Regions from separate parts of the Bacillus cereus group sp. BfR-BA-01383 genome, predicted to be linked through region 3. Evidence: riboswitches for the same ligand, from Rfam matches in the RefSeq annotation. Region 3 holds a riboswitch; each other region holds the start of a gene.

Region 1 (7,725 bases), on a different contig from region 3:
CCAAACAAAAGTAAGACCATATCCAACTACTGTAACTCCTATTAAAATAAGAATAGACTCTATAATTGCTGCATTCGTTAACGTTCCTGTTTTTATATTATCAATCGTAACCCCTAACACTTTCGGGGGAATGACTTCAACTATATTCACAATTAAAAGTGCACCAATTGCGATACTATATCTCTTCCAATGTTCTTTAAAAAACCATCTTAACTTTAGTAATACTGAAAACAATGTAACCTCTCCCTTCTCGTTCTCGTTTCACTCTCATTTCGTTATCCACTATCCAAATCCATCACATTTACATTTCGCAACCCATACAATCTCATCACATTTTTCCACCTTCTAAAAGTTGTTTTATAGTAACCATACAAGGTATGGAAACAAGCAAATTGGACAAAAAAAAGCATACCGTCGCTTGACGATATGCAAAAAAATGCATAAAAGCGTACGTTACGATATACGCAACGTACGCTTCTCATAAGACAAAAAGGTCCTATATATCCGCACGGGTTGCGTAATGATATGAATGTTTTCTGCCACTTAACAGAGCTAAGCCCATTACATTTACGATTACAATCATTACACACACCCCTTTCATTTATTTTCCATTTATAATCTTACAACTTTATTGAGTATTCTGTCAATTGTTTTTTTACATATAAAATAAAATACATAATGAATCCATTTGAAATAAGAGAATCTTCTGTAAGAACGGGCATACAAAATAAAAAAAGAATAAGACAGCACAATCGTTCCATTAATTGACGATAAATCAGCTGACTTCGTTCAAGGCTTAGTTGACGATGCTGTAGAAAAAGGTGCTACGATCGTTATCGGTAACAAACGTGAGCGTAACTTAATTTACCCAACATTAATCGACCACGTAACAGAAGAAATGAAAGTTGCTTGGGAAGAGCCATTTGGCCCAATCCTTCCAATCAGCCGTGTTTCTTCAGATGAACAAGCAATTGAAATTGCTAACAAAATCGAAACTGGTTCTGTGCAAATTAACGGACGCACAGAGCGCGGCCCTGACCACTTCCCATTCATCGGTGTAAAAGAAAAGGTTCAGGCATGGGCGCACAAGGTATTCGTAAGAGCCTTGAGTCTATGACACGTGAAAAAGTAACTGTATTAAACTTAGTTTAATCTTATATTCAGCAGCTGATCTAATATTTAGGTCAGCTGCTTTTTTAATTTCCGATACACTTGTGTATTATGAAGCGGTTTAAATCCTACAGAATTGTATAACCTCTCAGCACTTTCATTTCCTTCTATATAACATAATCTAATATCTTCATACCCGTCTTCTAACAACTTGTTCACACCAAATTGCAAGGCTTTACGACCATATCCATTTCCTTGGTGAATTTGTGCGACCATTAAATTCTCTATTGTTCCTTCTCCTACCGTAACCGATGCAACTAGCTGTTCATTTTCTAAAGCTACATACACGTTACTTTCATTGTTCAATTTGTACTTCTTTATACTATCTTCCAGAGCAAGGTAAGGCTTCATATCATTCATTTCATGCAATTCGTAATAACATTCCTGTACCATTGTTACAAACTGGTCAAAAAATCTATCCTCATATTTAATAAACGTCATATCTGTTTCAGGAAAGCTCCCTCCCTTATATATCAATTCAAGCGATCCCCACCATCTTTCCAATCCCATTTTCTTAGCAAAACCAATAGAACTTTCTAATTCAGTCCTCATATAAGTACATACAAAATCCGGTTTTATTTTAGAAATTAACTCTTCTATTTTCTTATATAGTGCAGAACCAATACCTCTTAAACGAGAACCTGGTGCTACATACACACTTATTTGAACAATAGACTCTTCAGCACTATTTGTATAAAAAGATGAATATGCGAACCCTTTAACCTCATTTTGGATATATAAGAGAAAATGAGTAGCGTTCGACACAATATCATCCAAAGAACCTATCTCCCCTTCTATCCCCGTACTCTTTATTAAATCCAAAATCCCGATTCGATCCTCTTCTTCACTATAAGCACGTATCATTTCAATAATCCCCATTCCCATTAAATAATTAGTAAATCTCCTGTTCAAAATTCATTACATATTTATTCAATGAATCTGTATCAAACCCTCCAACACCACAATAACAAACTCTTCTCTATAATCTGATTTTTGCTATATCCATTGACGTATAAAAATTCATTTGTTACTCTTAAATACGTTAATTTAATATTTAAATCCTCATTCGTATCTCGGTGAGGTAGAGGTTGCAATCATTAAGAGTATCATTTCAGGAGATGTAGTGGCATTGATGAATGAATGAGAAAGGAATGGTTGCCGAAGTAAGTCGTGTCCACCATGCACGCTTGCTGGGTCTGTATTTAATAAGTGCAGAACTGTCACAAACGTTTTCGTTTGTGGAGAGCTATCGAGAGGTATGTCGTGGGTTTCTTATAAGATAGAAAGCATGTAGCGGCAAATTACGTGCTTTTTTTGTTTTGTTTGGGACTTCTCTTCCTGACTTCGGAAGACATACATATCTCCTCGCTTGACTTGGTTATACTAACTTTGGAGGTATTTTCTATGCAGCAAAAAAAATGGGGCTTTTGGGTACTAACAGCTTTCGTTGTTGGTAACATGGTTGGCGCTGGGATTTTCATGGTGCCAAGTACGTTGGCACAAACAGCAAGCCCACTCGGTGTCACTTTAGCTTGGTTAACAACAGGGTTTGGTGTTTTAATGCTAGCTCTTGTTTTCGGTAATTTAGCAATTCGTCGTCCTGATTTAACAACAGGGCCACAAAGTCATGCATATGCTTTATTCTCATCACCAAAAAAGAAAAAAATGGCTGGTTTCAGTATGGTATGGGGATATTGGGTTGCAAACTGGGCAAGTAACGTTGCCATCATTACATCATTTGCGGGATATTTATCACTCTTCTTCCCGATCATGAAAGATACACGACTACTATTTTCAATCGGTTCATTTAACGTAGAAGTTGGAAAACTAATTACATTTACTATTTGTTCCATCTTACTATGGGGAACTCATTTAATTTTAACAAACGGTGTAAGCGGAGCTGGAAAACTAAACTTCATAGCAACTACAACGAAAATAACTGGATTCCTTTTATTCATCATCGTTACTTTATTTGCATTCGAAGCTTCAAAGTTTGGACAATGGTACACACCGATGATCGATAAAGAAGGCGTATCACACGGCCTCCTTTCACAAGTAAATTTAGCTGCTCTTACAACGCTTTGGGCATTTATAGGGATTGAATCGGCGGTTCTTTTATCAAACCGAGCTACCTCTCCCAAAACAGTAAAACGCGCAACAGTTGCAGGATTATTAATTACAGTTGCAATTTACTTAGGAATTACAATTTTAACAATGGGTGTACTTCACGTTGATAAATTACAAGCTTCTGAACGTCCATTAGCAGATGCATTAAACGCTGCAATGGGTCATGGCGGCGGGAAACTTATGGCATTACTTGCTCTTACTTCCCTATTCGGTTCCATATTAGGCTGGATTTTATTAAGCTCAGAAGTACCGTATCAAGCAGCAAAAGAAGGTTTCTTCCCTTCCTTCTTCGCAAAAACAAACAAAAAAGGAAGTCCAATTTACTCATTACGATTAACAAACATTATGTCGCAAGTGTTCTTATTCTCAACATTATCAGGAACAATTGCAGAAGCTTATACATTCGTTATTACCGTATCAACACTGGCCTATCTCATTCCGTATCTCGTCTCACCAATCTTCCAGTTAAAACTAGTCGCAACTGGTGAAACGTATAAAAATGAAATGGGTTCAAGAATTATGGATGGCATAGTCGCAGTGATCGCGCTTTGCTATGCACTATGGGTTATTAAAACAGGCGCATCCGATATAAAAACATTCCTTCTCGGAATTGGTTTATTCGTAATCGGCTTTGCCTTCTATCCATTAATGAATCGTGATCAGAAAAAAAATAACGAAAAGAAAAACGAGCAAGTTGCATAACGCAATTTGCTCGTTTTTTCTTTTATAAAACATATATAATAGAACAAAGAGGTGAAAAACATGTCAATCGAATCATTATGGAGCAGTCGCTTCCAACAACATATTCAAAATATCATTACATACTTTGCACGTATGATTAACGGTTTACTATATAGCTTCATCTTCGTCTCCTGTATAGGTGCTTACTATTACGCAAAGTTTCTTAAAACAGCTCCTTCTACAGGAGTATCCTTATTACTCATTACAATCGTCCTAACAGCGATTATATCGAGATGCCCAATACGTACATTTATTCAAAAACCTGATGCTGTCTATTTACTCGCACTAGAAGAGAAATTAACTTCTTATTTCAAAAAATCTCTTCTATATAATTACATCATTCAGCTTTTCCCATTATTATTTATGTTCCTTATTCTCGTTCCACTTGCCATGCAATCATTACAATTAACTGTACCTTTTTTATGTACAATCTTTATCGTTTTAATGATTACGAAGGCCTGGAATATGTACATACATTGGATGTGGCGTGATAGTCATGAAAAAAGTATATGGCTTATTATACGACTTGCTTGTAACGCACTTATTATTTACATGCTGTTTTATACAGCAAATGTGATCGTATTAGGCGGACTACTTTTACTTCTCGCTTTCCTGCTTCTATACACGAAAAAACAACCTACAAAACGAATACCGTGGGAATACATAATCGAGCAAGAAGAAAAATTGGACATACGCTTTTATCAATTTGCTAGCATCTTCACTGATGTGCCGCAGCTAAAAAAACAAGTAAACGGCAGAAAATGGCTTTCCAATTGGATCGAACCTTTACTACATAAAAAACAAGCTACTTTCTTCTATTTACATACACTATCATTTTTACGCGGCAATGATTATTTTGGTATATATATTCGCTTAGGGTTAATCGGCGCTTTCACCCTATATTTTGTTCCAAATATATACGTAAAAGGCGCCATCGCTTACGTCTTCCTATATATGATTTCTATGCAGCTTCGTTCTCTATGGAAATATTTTTCGGGAAATATTATTGTAGCATTATATCCGATTACTACTGAAGAAAAAATGAACCAATTTCTCAGCTTAATTTTCATATTAATAAGCATTCAATTAATTGTTTTTTCAACTGTTGTACTCGTTGCTACAGGACAATTTCTACATAGTGTTATCATTATAATTGCCGGATTACTCTGGATCAAATTTATTATTGTACCAAAAACGAAGAAACGAATTTCTTCATTTTAACGAAAAAGAGGCTGTACATAGCAGCCTCTTTTCTCGTCCTAAAATTTCTTATCACTATTCATAGGCAGCTCTCATATAGTGAAAATGACTATACAATTCCAATCCATAAGTTAAATAATGATTTTACACATATATAAATAAAAAAGATGGGATCCCTATTATGAACAACAATCCACCTTCACCGCCCCAAAACCCGGCAGAAACGAATAACCGTGAAGTGCCCTTATAAACATTACGTGTTATCGGACTTATTGTACTTATTAGTGGCTACATATTAGTAGGCACGTTAAAAAACCTTTTACTACAGCCAAATACCACTCCAAATTTAGCTGTAGTGGATCCGTTTTAAAAAGAAAAACATATCCTTCTTCTTTAAAGAATGTAACAATCGATTCATTCGGTTGGGCGAATTTTGTGAAGTTATGGATACAGCCATCCCCGTATTAAAATGTGAGTTTTTATAAAAGGAGAAGAACCATGAAACGCAACCTAGAAAAAAGGCTTTCCTATCTATACACAGGTGAGTTATTTTCAGTCATTATTTTTATTTTCACAAGTTCCTTACTTAATTATGCTTATCCTACATTACATTTATATTCCCTATACTCTTTTTGGGTCTCATTTCTTCTTTTAGAGTTTATCTTATTACAAGGAACGGTTTACTGGTATGTAAAGTGGAAAAGACTAAAAAAAGAAAAAACATCTGTTACACCTATTGGGGTTATTCAATATTTAAAAATGCTACAAAAAATAAATATAGGATTGATTATCACGGGACTTATTATGTTTATTATTGATTTTTCAATTTGGTATCCTCACTTACCTGTAGGCGGGATATCATTCGCCCTATTTATTTATTTATTTATGTGTTTGCATTATTTGAGTATATTAACTATTATCATATTCAGCTTTCATATGATAACGCCTCTGATATTAAATATTTGATAAAATCAAAAAAACTAAAACAGTCCTGTATGAGTAAAGATTTTCAACGTATTTCATAAAGTGAAACTATAATCAGCCCGCACCAATCGGGCTTTTACGGGCAGTTGATCTCCCACCTAAGCTCTTTGCTCCAGCCGAATTTTGAGGTGGGAGTTTTACTGCCCACAAATAGCGGGATAAAATATTAGATTCCACTTATGAAGACTTTAAGCCAATAAGAACTAAGTAATTTTTATGAATGAAAAAGAAGGTACTACATCCTTAGTAGTACCTTCTTCACATACAGATGCAAACTATTATTTAATTACTTCATCCATATGGTTTTTCAAGTTTAATAAATACTGCTCAATATTCGGATTCTTCACCACATCATAACAAGCAAAACTCTTTAACGGATTCATACCGAGAAACTTCTGCACACGATGTAAATGACTAAGCGTTGATTCTAAACTTTCCCCTTCAAAGAACTTCGTCTTATCCCCAAATGCTTTTTCAGGTGCATTCCAAGTTGTAGAAAACATATACTGCTTCTCTTTTAATAAACCACCTGTTCCATATTCATCTGCACCTTCAAAGAACAAACCGTATTCATATACTTCATCCATATACGTTTTAAATAATCCAGGAACACTAAACCAGTAAATTGGTGTTTGATAAATCACAACATCCGCCCATAAAAGCTTTCCTTGTTCGTCCTTAATACTATATCCATCTTGAATCGTTGTTGTTTTCACATGATGACTCTCGCTTAATACCGTTACCATACAATCAACTAACGTTTTATTTAATCTTCCTTCCTTTGTACCGTATTTTTCATGTCCATTTATAATCAATATATTTTTCATCGCTTTTCTCTCCCTTATTTTTATTCCTCGGCTATTAATCCCAGTTGCTGTTTCAGTGTAAGATTATCTTCTAAATGCCAATCTTCCGTTATCTTTCCGTCCTTCACATGTAAAATATCAATCGCAAAAAAATTGATTTTTTTATCATTATGCGTTCCTGTAAAAGAAAGACGAGCTGTTACTTTATCTCCAACAACTAATAAATCTTCAATCTCACAATGTATATCAGGAACAACTTTACGAAAATTTTGTGCTGCAAACTTTAATCCTTCAACGCCTTGTGGGCGACCTTTTGGTAACGTATTATCAAAAAAGTTTTCAGTAACAGTCTGCGGAATAAGTTCCTCTTTACCTGTATCCCAAAATGCATAAAAACGCTGCGCTGCATGCACGATTTCTGTCGCTTCCTTTTTACTGAGTGAAGGATCAATCGTCATTACTTTTGGCTTTGGCATTTCTTTTAATAACTGGATTTCAGCTTTTTGTTCCCCACTACACGCTACAAGCACAATACAAATGACAAAAAAACTAAGGAACGCAAACAACTTTTTCATACTCATGGAAATCACCTCCTCATACAAACCCTTTGTATTTCGTATTGCTATTGTATATGCACTAACTTCCTTTATGGAAGTAGTGATATTTTTTTCATATAGTTACCAAAAGTATAGTTTTG
Region 2 (7,725 bases), on a different contig from region 3:
GAACTATTCCGCGTATCTGCACCATTATTCGTAACGAAAAAATCAGGATTAAACGATCACTTAAACGGTGTAGAACGTCCAATTGAATTTGATATGTTACATTCAGGAGAAGAGTTAGAAATTGTTCATTCACTAGCGAAGTGGAAAAGGTTTGCATTACATGAATACGGCTATGAAGCTGGTGAAGGTTTATATACAAACATGAACGCGATTCGTCGTGATGAAGAACTAGATGCAACACATTCCATTTACGTTGACCAATGGGATTGGGAAAAAATTGTTCAAAAAGAATGGCGCACTGTAGAATACTTGCAAGAAACAGTACGAACAATTTATGGAATATTCAAAGATTTAGAAGATCACTTATTTGAAAAATATCCGTTCCTTGGAAAGTATTTACCAGAAGATGTTGTTTTCATTACTTCTCAAGAGCTAGAAGATAAATATCCAGAATTAACTCCGAAAGATCGTGAACATGCAATTGCGAAAGAACACGGTGCAGTCTTTATTATCGGAATTGGTGATGCACTCCGTTCAGGTGAAAAACACGATGGACGTGCAGCTGACTATGACGATTGGAAATTAAACGGTGACATTTTATTCTGGCACCCAGTACTACAAGCTTCGTTCGAATTATCATCAATGGGGATTCGTGTTGATAGTAAATCACTTGATGAGCAGTTAACGAAAACTGGTGATGACTTTAAACGTGAGTATGATTTCCATAAAGGTATATTAGAAGATGTACTACCATTAACAATTGGCGGTGGTATTGGACAATCAAGAATGTGCATGTACTTCTTACGTAAAGCGCATATCGGTGAAGTTCAATCTTCTGTATGGCCTGACGATTTACGTGAAGCTTGTAAGAAAGAAAACATTCATCTGTTTTAATAGAAGAGAGAGGGAGAGTAGCTCAAATATAGAGCTATTCTCCCTTTTTAAATTATGTAAACGAATGGTTTACAGTAAGTTTTACTAATAGTTTCTTTCGTTTATATCTCCTTTTGTGTAATAATTTGTTAAAGGAGAGGACGTTATGAACTTGGGAGAACAAATAAAAAAATTACGAGAATCAAAAGGATTTTCGCAAGAAGATGTCGCTAAAAAGATTGGTGTAACGAGACAGGCAGTATACAAATGGGAGAATGATAAAAGCTGTCCTGACATTGAAAATTTGATTTTATTGAGTGAAATGTACAACGTTACGCTAGATGAGTTAATAAAAGGGAATCAAAACTTTAAAGAAAAAATACATATGGATGAAGAAGATGAGGATTTTGAGAAAGAGAATGAGTTTGGTTTTTATATTGGCTGCGGTTTGTTAATTATGAGTGCTTTCATTGATTATAAAGGAATTCAAGAGATATTGTTAGGAATTGCACTATTCATGATGGTTTTTTACTCTGACGTGAAGAAAGTTATTTTAAATGAATTCAGATCGTTTTTTCGAGGGAGAGAGCAAAAGGATATATATGATAAGAAGTGAGAAGAGTTGGTTATATTTCCTAGGAAAGGGTATAACGAATATTTCAATTGCTTTATAATGATTTTTTTGATAAGTATAACAAGTTAAAAGCTATCTACATAGAGTTTTGAAATCTATGTAGATAGCTTTCTCTTTATATAGGAAGAAAATAGATTAATATAATTTGTTGTAAGTTTTATCGGCGGAAATTAAATCATTTGCACTAAAGGCTCAATTTTCGCCATAAATGATTGATGGAGTGCTTCAACGCCATCTACTAGGTGAATTCGGTCAATGACAACGGAAACTTTAATTTCTGATGTACTTACCATTTTAATATGAATACCTTCTTCTTTTAAAGTAGTGAACATATTAGCAGCAACCCCCGGATTAGATACCATACCTGATCCTACAATTGATACTTTTGCTAAATGATTTTCATGTTCTACAGACTCATAGTGAAGAGTTTCTTGATTTCGTTCCAACGCTTCTAAAGTCTCTCTTAAATCATTGGAGTGAATCGAGAAGGAGAGATGTACAGTTCCTTCATTAGTAATACTTTGAATAATAATATCTACATTAATATGTGCTGCTGCTAATGTAGAGAAAACTGTTGAAAGTGAACTTTGTTCTAGTCCTTTAATTGTGACACGTGTAATATTATCTTCAAATGCAATACCTTTAACGATTGATTGTTGTTCCATGTTACATTCTCCCCTTACAATTGTTCCGTTTTCTTGTTCCATACTTGAACGAACTTCTAAAACTACGTTATGATTTTTAGCAAATTCGACAGCGCGTGGGTGTAATACGCCAGCGCCAAGGTTGGCAAGTTCTAACATTTCGTCATAAGAAATTTCATCTAATTTATAAGCATCTTGTACAACTCGTGGATCAGTCGTATATACGCCGGTCACATCCGTATAAATATCACATTTTTTTGCTTTTAGTGCCGCAGCTAATGCGACAGCAGTCGTATCAGAACCACCTCGTCCAAGCGTTGTAATTTCATTTTCTTCACTTACTCCTTGAAAACCAGCTACGATAACGATCGTGCCTTCAGCAAGATAAGATTGAATTCGATCTGTATTAATATCAGTAATCCGTGCACTACTATGTACAGATTCTGTTGTGATACCAGCTTGCCATCCTGTTAATGAAATTGCGTTATATCCTTTTGTTTGTAGTGCCATTGTTAATAATGAAATGGTTACTTGTTCTCCTGTAGATAGAAGCATATCCATTTCACGTTTACTTGGATTTTCTGTAATAGCGTTAGCAAGTGCTACAAGATCGTCTGTACTTTTGCCCATTGCTGAAACGACAGAGACAACGCTATGGCCTCGTTCATATTCTTCAATAATTAAATTTGCTACATGTTGAATGCGTTCAACACTTCCGACAGAAGTACCACCAAATTTTTGTACAATCGTTTCCATTACGAATTCCTTCTTTCGTCCATTTTTAAGAATAGTTTAGGACATATATAAATCCCAATATTCCTGTAGTTACCAGAGAAAAAAACAAAAAACACCATCTCAAATAAGTGAGGATGGTGCTGTTACAGGAAAAGGGAAACAGAAAACGGAGCTAATAAAAAAACCGCCAAAAAAGGAATATCATAAAAAATGATATCTCTTTTTTGTAGATAGCTCTTCATACATACACGTTTGTATATATGACAGTTCTGTTTCTATTCGAAAACAGCCCCAATTGATAAATACAGAGAAATTTATCGATTTCGGCAACACTTCCTTTCATCTAATTTCATAGACATCTCTGTGTCTCCATTAGAATACTCATAAGTATTGCAACCTCTATCTCACGTTTTAGGCGAGAGTGTTTGAATTATGAAGTTGTTGGTAACATTTGTTTTATAATAATTCAAATTTTTTGAGGAATCAAGTGTTTTATATATTTTTTTTATTCTTTCTTTTTCACAAAGAAGTTTGTGAAAAATATAGCAAAATAAATTCATTGCATGTACATTAAAAATATAGTACTTAGGAGGTGGGAGAATGAGTAAGAAAAAGCCTATTTATGTTGCAACAGAAATGAAAACAACAATGGAAAAACTATGGAAATATACGCAAGAACCAGACATACATACAGAGTGGGATGCTCGCTTTACTGAAATTTCGTATTTAGAGAAAAAAGAAGGAGAACCGCAGCAGTTTTTATATAAAACAAAGATCGGATTCGGACTTGAAATAGCTGGGGAAGGTGAATCGATAGGTGAAATAAGAAAAGAAACTGGTGAAAGAATTTCTTCTTTGAAATTTTGGACAGATAATACATTATCACTTATACAAATAGGGCGTGGTTATTGGAAGTATACACCGAATAAAGAATACATTCATTTTGAAACGCAATATGATTATGACACGAGATTTGGTCGTATAGGAAATGTAATTGATTCATATATTTTTCGACCTTTATTAGGATGGGCGACTGCTTGGAGCTTTGATGCCCTCAAATTATGGTTAGAAAAGGGGCTTCATCCTAGTTTGCTAATTAAAAGAACGATTACGTATTGGCTCGTTTGTTTTTTATTTGCTTTTGTATGGATGTATCAAGGGAGCTTTCCGAAAATAATTTTCACTCATCCAGAAGAGGTGAAGATGCTTTCTGTGATGATTGGTTCAACTGAAAATAGTATTTTGGCTCTTAAAATAATTGGGTGGTTAGAAATTATTTTTGGTGTCATATGGCTATTGCCACTTCCAAAACGAAAATTATTTATATTACATATTTTTATGTTAATAGTCTTAACAATAGTAGCCGGTTTTACGAATATCACAAGCTTTACACAGCCGTTTAATCCAATTACATTAAATATTCTTCTAATAGGTTTATCAATTGTCGGTTATATAAATAGCTTCGATTTGCCAAGTGCAAAAAATTGCAAGAGGACGAGAAAGGGATAAGTGTATGGTTAATATTTATGAGCGATTATTAGGGGATACCTATAAAAAACTGCATCCAGAATTACAGAAGCGGTATGCGATTACAGAAGAAAATAGTTTTACAGGGGAAGGAAAGATGGATGAAATTTACGGTGGCTCTTTTTTTGTTAAATTGATATTGAAAATTGCATCGAAGTTTCGGATGTTTTTCTCAGAGCGGGGAAAGGAAGTTCCATTTACGATACATAATACTGCTGAGCGGGATGAACATGGAAATGAACTTGTGCGGTGGAATCGCACTTTTTATTTTCATAATAAGAAAAGATATTTTAACGCGGTTATGCAGTTGGATGAAAAAGAAAATGAAATTGTAGATTATTTTGGTGAACCACGTATACTCGTTTCTACATTGAATTTTCATATTGATGAGATGGGGGCAATGCATATTTCTTCAAAGAAACAATGGTTTTATATGTTTGGAAGAAAAATCTCTTTACCGAAATTTTTATATGGAGAGGCAAACATTATTGAAAGTTATGATGACGAATTACAATGTTTTCGAATTCATGTACAAGTACGAAATCCGTTAATTGGTTCGCTATTTTCATATAAGGGAACATTTGTGGAAAGGAAATAAACGATATGAGAAATATAATATGGGGGCTTGCTTGTTATATTGTTTTTCTAATATGTGAGTGGTCGCATGTAAATCCTGTTGAAGCAATTATATTATTATCTGTTTTATTATTTATACCAATGTCTTTTTGTATTATTGATAAAAGAACAAGAAATGGGTCGTATTTATTATTTTATAAATACGTATCGTTTTTATATCCGGTCGCAGCAATTAGTGCAATGTTAGCTTTCGTAACAAATCATTATTTCTTTGCGATACTTTGGTTTGTATATACAGGAATCGTGGCGTTATTTGGTGTAAGTAGATTACTAGAAAGAGGATGGAAACCATTAGAAGAAACGGCTGTAGATAGTGCGTTTATTTATTTGTTTTTAGGTGGTTTTTGGTTTTTTGCTTCAGTAGCAAACGTTTCAATTATGAACTTTAGTTCTGACATTGTTTTACTCACAGCTGCCCACTTTCATTATTCGGCGTTTCTATTGCCCTTATCAGTTGGTTTAGTAGGAAGGAAAAGAGAAAAGAGAAGTAAAGTATATGATGCAATTATGTTTATCATAGTTATTTCACCTATGACAGTTGCGATAGGAATTACATATTCAAGGATATTTGAATTTTTTGCAGTGTTCATATATTTATGTGCTATTTATGGATATGGCATTTACGTTTGGAAAGCGAAATTTAATTCTATCACTGCAAAGGTTCTCTTAATTATTTCGTCTAGTACGCTCATGGTCACAATTATGTTCTCACTTATATACTCATACGGAAATTTGAAACAAGTAATGACGATTACAATTGCTCAAATGGTTTGGATTCACGGTGTTGTAAATGGAATTGGAGTAGCGTTACCAGCATTTGTCGGTTGGATAATTGAAAAGAGTGTTCCAAATTATAAATACTACGGGAAACCAATGAGTCAATTAAGAGGAAAAGTGACGATTGGTGGGGCATTTTTACATAGTAGAAATTTAGTGGATAGTAAGGAATACAATGGTCTAGTTGATAAAATGAATTATTTTCATAGTGAAGCATTTGATGCGACGAAGATTCCTGTAAGTATTATTCGTTTTTATGAAAATACAACAGCGTTTGAGTTGCAATCGAATATTCGATGGGCTCGTTGGTTCCATCCATTTGCATTTTTTTATGAGAAAATGAGTAAGCGTGTAGGACAAATACATTTAGGAATGGGCGGCAAGTGGGAAACGATGCATGGCTCTATCGTTGGTGTAATAGATGCGAAAGATGGAAGAGAGAACGTAAGGGCTTGGTTAAGAAAAAATGAAGCAGGAGAGTCTATTTTTTTAGCTCTTTATTCAAAGCATACACATAAGAACGAGACATATATGAATATTGCATTGCCCTTACCATATTCGAATATGACAGGTGTTTTGAAATTATGTAATGATAATCATGATTTAATCATTACTAGTAAGTTAAGAGAAAATGGTAGAGGAGACGAAGGGATTTATTTGCACACTCGTTTCTTTACAATACGATTACCGTTAGCAGAGACTTTTATCATTAAAGAGAGCGCGGATCACACTTTAACTGCGCACCATAAAATGTGGCTATTTGGAATGGAGTTTTTACATATTCATTATAAGATTAACAAAATGGAGAAGAAATAAGAAAAGCTTGGAGAAATTTCCAAGCTTTTTTTCGTATGAGTAATTGTTAAAGTGTCATGCATCATGTCGTCTAGGAAATATAGCTGATTGAGATGTTTTATATTATTACGTTGAATGATACGCGTAAAGTATACGTATTGTTCTGGAGCATAATGTAGACATTTTAAATGTTTTGGAATTTTTACCATAACATCAATCATTTTGTATATAATTAAAAGTATAATAGTTTGAATTTTTTGTATTATCCGTAGGGTATTAGGGGTATCGGAAAAGAGGAGAGAAACATGCAAGGGGAAGTACAAACAGAAAAAGGTTTAGGGTATGTTGGCAAATTACTATTGCCAGTTAAAGTGTCAAGGCATTTTAAGTTTTTGTGGATTGGACAATTGCTTTCAACTTTAGGGAGTTCTATAACAATGGTTATTTTGCCAGTCGTTGTTTACTCATTAACTGGTTCAACAGTCGTAATGGGAATGACTATGGCAATGTACATGCTACCAAATATTCTTGCTTTACCGTTTGCAGGGTTAGTTGTAGATCGAATTGACCGAGTAAAATTAATGTTACTTACAGATATAATCCGCTCTATATTAATGCTATTACTTGCATCGCTTATATTTATGGATTTGTTAACGATTACACTTTTATATGTCCTCGTTGCATTATACGGACTTATGGAAGGAATATTTCAGCCGGCCTATTCTGCTGTGAGGGCGAAAGTATTCGTACCTGAAATTCGTAATGCAGCTAATGCATTAACGCAAATGAGTAATCAAGGAATACGGTTAATTGGACCAGCCCTTGGTGGATTAATCGTTTCAGTTACATCTGCGGGAATAGGATTTGGACTAGATGCAGCAACGTACTTATTATCATTTTTATGTTTATTATTTTTAAAAGAAATTAAGTTTAAAAAAGTAAAATCGATTGAAAGGAATAAGGTCGATTATAAAAAAGAGTTTATGGAGGGCGTTTTAGTTTTAAAAAGCCATCCATGGCTGTGGATTACAATTTTAGTCTTTTCTTTCGTTAACATTTGTTATGCAGGTATTATCGTCGTATTAATTCCATGGTTGTTTAATG
Region 3 (7,725 bases):
AAACATTTCTTCTGCATGTAAACGCCCTACCGGTACATTAAAACCTACATATTTTAATCCTTCTTGTTTTTGATCTTGGACGCCATAAAAGTATCCTGCATTCCATCCTTTGAGTGCACTTTCTCCTTTACTTTGTAAAGGTCCTGTATACTCTAGTAGTTTCTCTTTAAATTTCTCAGCGCCCCAGTCAGCAACAAGAAATTTCAAACGTGCTAAGTGGCGTTTTTCACGATATCCAAAATCACGGAATATAGTAGCAATTGCAATCGATACTGCCTTCACTTCTTCTGGTAAAACGAATACATCTAATTCTTCCGCTAAGTACGGACGAGCTGATAAGCCTCCGCCTACTTTTATATGAAAACCAACTTTTTTCTCACCATCTATTTCTTTCGTAGCAGGTGTAAATGCAACACAGTTAATCTCTGCATTTGCAGAATTGTAAATGTTAGAACTAATGGACATTTTAAATTTACGTGGTAAGTTAGAAAACTCTTCATTATGTTGAAAGTAGTCATATACCTCTTTCACAATATGCGTTGTATCAAACAGTTCATTTGCATCAATTCCAGCAAGCGGATTCCCTGTAATATTACGTGTAATATCACCACACGCCCCTGCTGAAGATAATCCAACCCTCGCTAATCTTTTAAAAATATCTGGAATTTGCCCAATTTCTAACCAATGAAACTGAATCGCCTGCCTTGTCGTAATATCGATTACATCACGTCCATAGTCCTCAGCGATAGAAGCAAGAACTTCTGCCTGTGCATTTGTAATAATCCCAGAAGGAATATTAACACGCATCATAAAATATCCAGCTTCTTTCGGACGTTGTAAATACAATCCCGCCCACTTAAAGGAATCCCACTCCTCTTTCGGAATAGATTCAAATCCATTCTCCGCATAGTAAGGAATATCATTAAAAATTTCTAATCCATCTTTTTGTAATTTATTTTTCTCAGTCTGATTTAATTTTTCATTGTTAGCCCATACTTTTTCATAACTCATTTTTAAATCCCCCTATATAAAACTACGCTCTTGTAGGTACTTCACGATTTGTTCTGCACATTCTTCAATAGAATACTTGTGCGTTTCTACAATTAATTCTGCTTGTTTCGGCTCTTCATACGGTGAATCAACACCAGTAAATTCTTTAATATCACCTTGCCTTGCTTTTTTGTATAGCCCTTTTGGATCACGTTTTTCACACTCTTCAATTGGACATTTCACAAACACTTCTATAAATTCATCTGCAGCTAATAGATCTCTAACTTGTTTTCGATCTACTCGAAATGGCGAAATGAACGCCGTAAGGACAACAGTTCCTTGATCTACAAATAGCTTCGACACTTCGCCAATACGCCTTATATTTTCCATGCGATCACTTTCTGAAAAACCTAAGTCTTTATTTAAACCGTGGCGAATGTTATCCCCATCTAATACATAGTTTCCGATATTCTTTTCAAATAGTTTCCGAGCGACCACATTCGCTACGGTAGATTTACCTGAAGCCGATAAACCAGTAAACCAAACTACAAAACTATGATGCCCATTCTTCACTCTTCTCTCATCTTTTGAAATAGAAGCTGTATGCCAAGTAATATTCGTATCCATCTCATTCTCTCCCTATTCTGTTACTACTTCTTTTATTAACCCTTTAATTAACACATCTACTACTTCTTTACGACTAAATGTACTTGGCGGAATCTCACCATTTCTTAACATCTCTCTTACTTTCGTACCCGATAAAATGACATGATCCTCTTTTCCGTGCGGACATGTTTTCGTTGAAGCCATAGCTTCACATTTCGTGCAGTAAAAACTATGTTCAAAGAATAGCGGTGTAATCCCTAACTCTTCTACTGTAAAATTCGTAAAGATGTCTTGTGCTTCATACGTTCCGTAATAGTCTCCTACCCCAGCATGATCACGTCCTACAATAAAATGTGTACAACCGAAATTTTTTCTTACTAGCGCATGAAATATCGCTTCACGTGGCCCGGCATAGCGCATTGCTGCGGGAAATACCCCTAAAAAAACGCGATTTGCCGGATAATAATTTTGCAGTAATACTTCATAACTTTCCATCCTTACATCAGCTGGAATATCATCTGATTTCGTTTCGCCAACGAGCGGATTTAAAAAGAGACCATCTACAATTTCAAGAGCCGACTTTTGAATGTATTCATGAGCTCGATGCACTGGGTTTCTTGTTTGGAATCCCACTACTGTTTTCCAGCCACGTTTTTTAAATTCTTCCCTCGTTTCAATTGGATCTAAGTGATAAGACGGAAATTGATTATTTTCAAGGCGCTTTATAAGAGTAATAGCCCCTCCAACGTAAACGTTCGGTCGCTCATATAATTTTTTCACTCCTGGATGAGCCTCATCCGTCGTTTTGTATACGAGTAACGCTTCTTTTTCTTTATCCGGTACAAAAATATCTTCGATTTGAATGACACCATATATATTTCCATCGTTAACAAGCTTTACTTCCTCTCCAACTTCCAGCCTCTCTGCTACATCTTCTGTTATCGGCAATGTAATTGGTATACTCCATATGCTCCCATTTGCTAAACGAAGGGTTTCTACGACCGAATCATAATCATTCTTTCCTAAAAACCCTGTAAGTGGGCTATATCCACCTGTCGCTAACAGCTCTAAATCACTTAACGCAATTTTGTCTAATTTAATTTCTTTTTCAATTTGTGATACGTCGTATGTCTCATCTATACGGTTTACTAATTCGTTTCTTGTACTCATTTTCTATATCCTCTCTTAGCTTTATTTTTCAATTTATCTTATTGATAATGAAGACCACATTCTGTTTTCACTTTGCCAGCCCATCTACCATCTCTTGAATCGCCACCATCTACAGGTAACGTACACTTCTCACACCCAATACTTGGATACCCAACATCATGCAGTGGATTATATGGCAAACTGTGTTTGTATACATATCGCCAAACTTCTTTCCAAGTCCAATGAATGAGCGGACAAATTTTAATAGATTGAAAACGATGATCTTGATTTATAAAGTTTGTATGTTTGCGAGTTTCTGATTGTTCCCTTCTTAATCCTGATATCCAAGCTTTTTCATGTGCTAGTGATTTTTCTAACGGTAAAATTTTTCTAATCTTACAGCAAAGGTTCGGATTACTTTCCCACAATTTTTCTCCATGAAGCTTCGCCTGTTCTTCAAGTGTAATTTCTGGCTGTTTTTCTATAATATTTAATGAAGGAAATCGTTCCTTCACCTTTTGAATTAATTCATACGTTTCTTGAAAATGAACATTTGTATCCAAAAATACAACTTTAGCAGATGGATTTACTTGGTTTATAAGATGTAGTAACACCATACCCTCCACTCCAAAGCTACATGCGTATACGATTTCACCTTTATATTCTTTATAAGCCCAACTTAATACTGATAACGCGCCTTTCGTTTCATCTTCTTCTGAAAATGAAACGCTATTTTCTTCCCACGTTTCATACGTCAACATGTTTTTTCCCCCTGTAAAAGCAAAAAGACGGTTTTAATCTAATAAAATAGATTAAAACCGCCTCTAGTTTTTCTAGTCAGCGCTTTTTACTTTAAACGTACTTTTTCACTTTTCTCTAATTGAATTACTTTTCCATCTTGCACAACAATTGTAATTGAACCATATTTCATATCAGCAAGCATCGCTTGAATCTTCTCAGACACTTCATCAAAATGCTCCCGTACGCTCACGCGAACAGCCCCCCTTTTATTCATAAAAAAAATCTTTCCCATTTCGAAAAGACTGTTCGGTAATATATTTTACCTTATCTTTCAAAATGGATTCCATTTTGCTGGATTTAGCACCTTGCTTTCTATAAGCAGGTTGCCGAGCTTCGTCGGGCCAGTTCCCTCCGCTTCTCTTGATAAGCTTTGTATTTGTATTTTATCACAATTCAGATTTTTTTCAATCCTAGTTTTCCGATATATTTAATTATTTTTCTTTTTTAAAAGGAGTTGCCTTTACTAGACAACTCCTTCTTTCTCATTCACACCAGCTCTTTAATACGTATGCGATCGTTCCCGATAATATTTTCATATGTTTCACGCTCTACAACAATTTGTGATGTCCCACCTTTTGCAAAGACGACAGCTGGTCTCCGAATACGATTATAATTATTCGCCATTGAATACCCATATGCCCCCGTGCAAGAAATTGCTAGTAAATCAGAAGAAGCGACTTTCGGTAGATGAATATCCCAAATCAGCATATCTCCACTCTCACAGCATTTCCCAGCAACCGAAACGAGTTCCTCATTCGCATCATTCCCTCGATTCGCTAACATTGCTTCATAACGAGCGTTATATAAGGCAGGTCTTAAATTATCCGTCATTCCACCATCTACTGAAACATATTTTCTTATGCCAGGAATATCTTTCACCGCTCCGACTGTATAAAGTGTCGTTCCAGCATCACCTACAATACTACGTCCTGGTTCAACCCATATTTCTGGCAATGGATAGTTACATACTGTAAATTGTTCTCTCACTGCACTTGTTACAGCTCGCACATATGTCTCAAGTGTTAATGGCGTATCCGAATCTGTGTAGCGTATTCCGAATCCTCCGCCCACATTCAACACTTTTACTACATAATTTGTTTGCTCTCTCACTTCTTCTAAAAATTGGCGAAGAACTTCAATTGCTCGAACAAATCCAGCCGTTTCAAATATTTGTGATCCGATGTGCGAGTGAATTCCTAGCACATTATAATTTGATTTTTGCAAAGCAAGCTCAATTGCTTGCATCGCTTGACCATTTGAAACACCAAATCCAAATTTCGAATCCTCTTGACCTGTTGTTATATATTCGTGTGTATGTGCCTCTACTCCTGGCGTTACACGGATTAGTATGTTCACAAATTTTCCATGTTGCACTGCTAAGTCATGCAAAATTTCTAATTCTAAGAAATTATCTACTACAAAACAACCAATATTCGCCTGAAGAGCCATAATCATTTCTTCTTCTGTTTTATTATTTCCGTGAAAATGAATGCGCGATGCCGGAAATCCTGCTTGAAGCGCAGTATATAATTCTCCTCCAGAAACAACATCTAAAGACATATTTTCTTCACGAGCTACTCGGCACATCTCCATGCACAAGAACGCCTTGCTAGCATATGCTACTTGATAAGAGAAACCACTTTCTTTAAAAGCACGATGAAACGCACGACATTTCCTACGAATAGACTCTTCATCGTACACATAAAGTGGTGTTCCGTATTGTTTTGCTAGCTGCGTCGTATCGCACCCTCCAATTTCTAAGTGTCCTTGCCCATTGATTCGGCTTGTGCCGTGTAAATACATTTGAATTCCTCCCTTATTTCCTCTAAAACTCATAACCCCAATCTTCTATTCATTGCAGCACGCTTTTAGATAGACAAAAAACGCGCGGAACAATGTTCACACGCGTTTCTTATTAGGAAAAATATATATTGAAAAAATAAACGAGTTGTTATCTTCTCAAAATAAGAAACCGCATCAACATCTCCAAATAGCTCTCCATAAAATAAATCTTATGACAGTACTACATTTATTCAATGTAGTCCCAATATATGAATAAGGTGGTCATTCTTATATTTCGGCAATAGTCCCTTTCAACCTATGATCACAGATTCCACTAAATCTCCCATAGTTTACTCTTTCCTATCGCGGCCTCTACCTTTGAGAGTAGATGAGGTAAGTCTATTTAATTTTCAAACATCTAATTGTTGCTATTAACAATACCAAAGGACCATTTTATTTGTCAAACAATTTTTTATATTGGTTTTTTACAGTTTAGTTTCGTATCATTTGGTAAGCGCTTTACAGATATTTTTGTAATAGTCCATTCTCCTTCTTCATTGTTAAATGTCATACTTATCTTCTCAAACGGAGGAAGTACTTTACCACCTATTCCTGATTCATATTTCGTTATTTCAATTACTGCTTGAAATAAATATGTACCGCTATAAAGTTTTTTTAAACTAATAATTTTAGAACAATCAAACGGTTTTAATTTTCCATATTGTTTCTCAATCGCTTCATTTATTTTTGGAAATAACACAGAATAAAGAGCATCTTCCATGAGCGGTGCATCATATTGTGCTACTGATACACTCGGTGAAACAAAAAGCACAAAACTAATGCATACTATAAGATATAATAATTTTCGCATCATAACCTCCGTACCATTACGCGATACTTTCTATGTTTAACGAATGATAATAATCGCACATAGAAATTCCATTTTATTGTCTCCCACTTCGCTTTTTCTACTCAATTGTTGCAAAAAAAGCCCACAACCCGCTTTTATTTTCGTATAATGATACTCATAGTATAATAATCATAATAATAAAGGACTGTTCGTATATATAAAGTGAGGACCTATTCAAAGGGGTTCACAAGAACTGTCATGCTTTTAGGAGAGGAGTATATTATGCTACAACATCTGTTTCCAAAATTACGATTTGCACTCGTTGCAGTCGTTTTATTATGGATTAAAACATATATTGTGTACAAGCTAGCATTCGATATTAGAATTGATAACTTCTTTGAAGAATTTATGCTTTTTATTAATCCACTAGCTTCGTTACTTTTATTTTTCGGTTTAGCCTTACTTGCATCTAAGCACCGAAACCGGATTATTATTGGAATTAGTTTTGTTCTGTCATTTATTTTATTTGGAAATGCAATGTTTTACGGGTTTTATGATGATTTCGTTACGTTCCCCGTTTTATTCCAAACAAATAATATGGCTGATTTAGGAACGAGTATTAAAGAACTCTTTACGTATAAAACATTACTTTTATTTGCGGATGCAATTATTTTAATATTTATATCACGTAAATTCCCGGCATTTTGTGACAAAACACCACTTTCACGATCTGAGAAGCGCACCTTCTTTAGTGGTGTAACAGCGTTATTAGCACTACAAATTGTTGTTTCAGTTATTTATAAGCCACAAATGTTCTCACGTTCTTTCGATCGTCAAACTGTCGTGAAAAATTTAGGTTTATACACATATCATCTATTTGATATTACACTTCAATCTAAATCTTCAGCTGAACGTGTATTTGCAAGTGGGGACGGATTCTCTGAAATTAAAAACTATACTGACGCAAAAAATAAGCAAGTTGATAAAAACTTATTTGGAGCTGCAAAAGGAAAAAATGTAATTTTAATTTCAATGGAATCTACACAAAATTTTGTTATTAATAAAAAAATAAATGGGAAAGAAATCACTCCGTTTTTAAACGAATTTATTAAAGATAGTTTTTATTTCGATAACTTCTATCATCAAACTGGACAAGGTAAAACTTCTGATGCTGAATTTATCGTGGAAAACTCACTTTATCCGTTAGATCGTGGTTCTGTGTTCTTTACTCATGCAACAAATGAATATACAGCCACACCAGAACAATTAAAGAAATACGGATATTCTTCTGCTATCTTCCATTCAAACGATAAAGCGTTTTGGAATCGTGATGTAATGTATCCTGCGCTTGGATATGATCGTTACTTTAATTTAAGTGACTACGTAGGCACAGAACAAATGTCTGTCGGTTGGGGATTAAAAGATAAAGAGTTCTTTGAACAATCTATTCCAAAGTTAAAATCTTTACCACAACCGTTCTATACAAAATTTATTACTTTAACAAACCATTTTCCGTTTCTTCTAAATCCAGAAGATCAATATGTTGA

What was found. Region 3 has a riboswitch for lysine ahead of lysA (diaminopimelate decarboxylase). Riboswitches for the same ligand answer to the same signal wherever they lie in the genome.
Region 1: it holds a riboswitch for lysine, as region 3 does, so the genes downstream of both, MR065_RS09815 (amino acid permease) here and lysA (diaminopimelate decarboxylase) in region 3, are expected to answer to the same signal.
Region 2: it holds a riboswitch for lysine, as region 3 does, so the genes downstream of both, MR065_RS13130 (aspartate kinase) here and lysA (diaminopimelate decarboxylase) in region 3, are expected to answer to the same signal.

The regions. Positions count from the first base shown of each region.
Region 1 is NZ_JAKUFP010000007.1:123,744-131,468, forward strand. Features, by position in the region: gene MR065_RS09800 (ABC transporter ATP-binding protein) at 1-234, opposite strand, end outside; partial or broken gene MR065_RS09805 (aldehyde dehydrogenase family protein) at 743-1,152, shown strand; gene MR065_RS09810 (GNAT family N-acetyltransferase) at 1,180-2,034, opposite strand; lysine riboswitch at 2,245-2,427, shown strand; gene MR065_RS09815 (amino acid permease) at 2,575-3,999, shown strand; gene MR065_RS09820 (ABC transporter permease) at 4,060-5,259, shown strand; partial or broken gene MR065_RS09825 (hypothetical protein) at 5,420-5,608, shown strand; partial or broken gene MR065_RS09830 (general stress protein) at 5,737-6,263, shown strand; gene MR065_RS09835 (NAD(P)H-dependent oxidoreductase) at 6,501-7,049, opposite strand; gene MR065_RS09840 (ester cyclase) at 7,070-7,609, opposite strand.
Region 2 is NZ_JAKUFP010000011.1:94,969-102,693, reverse strand. Features, by position in the region: gene asnA (aspartate--ammonia ligase) at 1-894, shown strand, start outside; gene MR065_RS13135 (helix-turn-helix domain-containing protein) at 1,040-1,489, shown strand; gene MR065_RS13130 (aspartate kinase) at 1,678-2,907, opposite strand; lysine riboswitch at 3,110-3,296, opposite strand; gene MR065_RS13125 (DoxX-like family protein) at 3,487-4,395, shown strand; gene MR065_RS13120 (DUF4166 domain-containing protein) at 4,400-5,011, shown strand; gene MR065_RS13115 (YndJ family protein) at 5,017-6,642, shown strand; gene MR065_RS13110 (MFS transporter) at 6,927-7,725, shown strand, end outside.
Region 3 is NZ_JAKUFP010000012.1:24,091-31,815, reverse strand. Features, by position in the region: gene MR065_RS13540 (nitrite/sulfite reductase) at 1-1,011, opposite strand, end outside; gene cysC (adenylyl-sulfate kinase) at 1,024-1,617, opposite strand; gene sat (sulfate adenylyltransferase) at 1,630-2,766, opposite strand; gene MR065_RS13525 (phosphoadenylyl-sulfate reductase) at 2,805-3,506, opposite strand; gene MR065_RS13520 (YezD family protein) at 3,593-3,736, opposite strand; SAM riboswitch class I at 3,808-3,916, opposite strand; gene lysA (diaminopimelate decarboxylase) at 4,033-5,349, opposite strand; lysine riboswitch at 5,530-5,711, opposite strand; gene MR065_RS13510 (DUF3888 domain-containing protein) at 5,801-6,199, opposite strand; gene MR065_RS13505 (LTA synthase family protein) at 6,461-7,725, shown strand, end outside.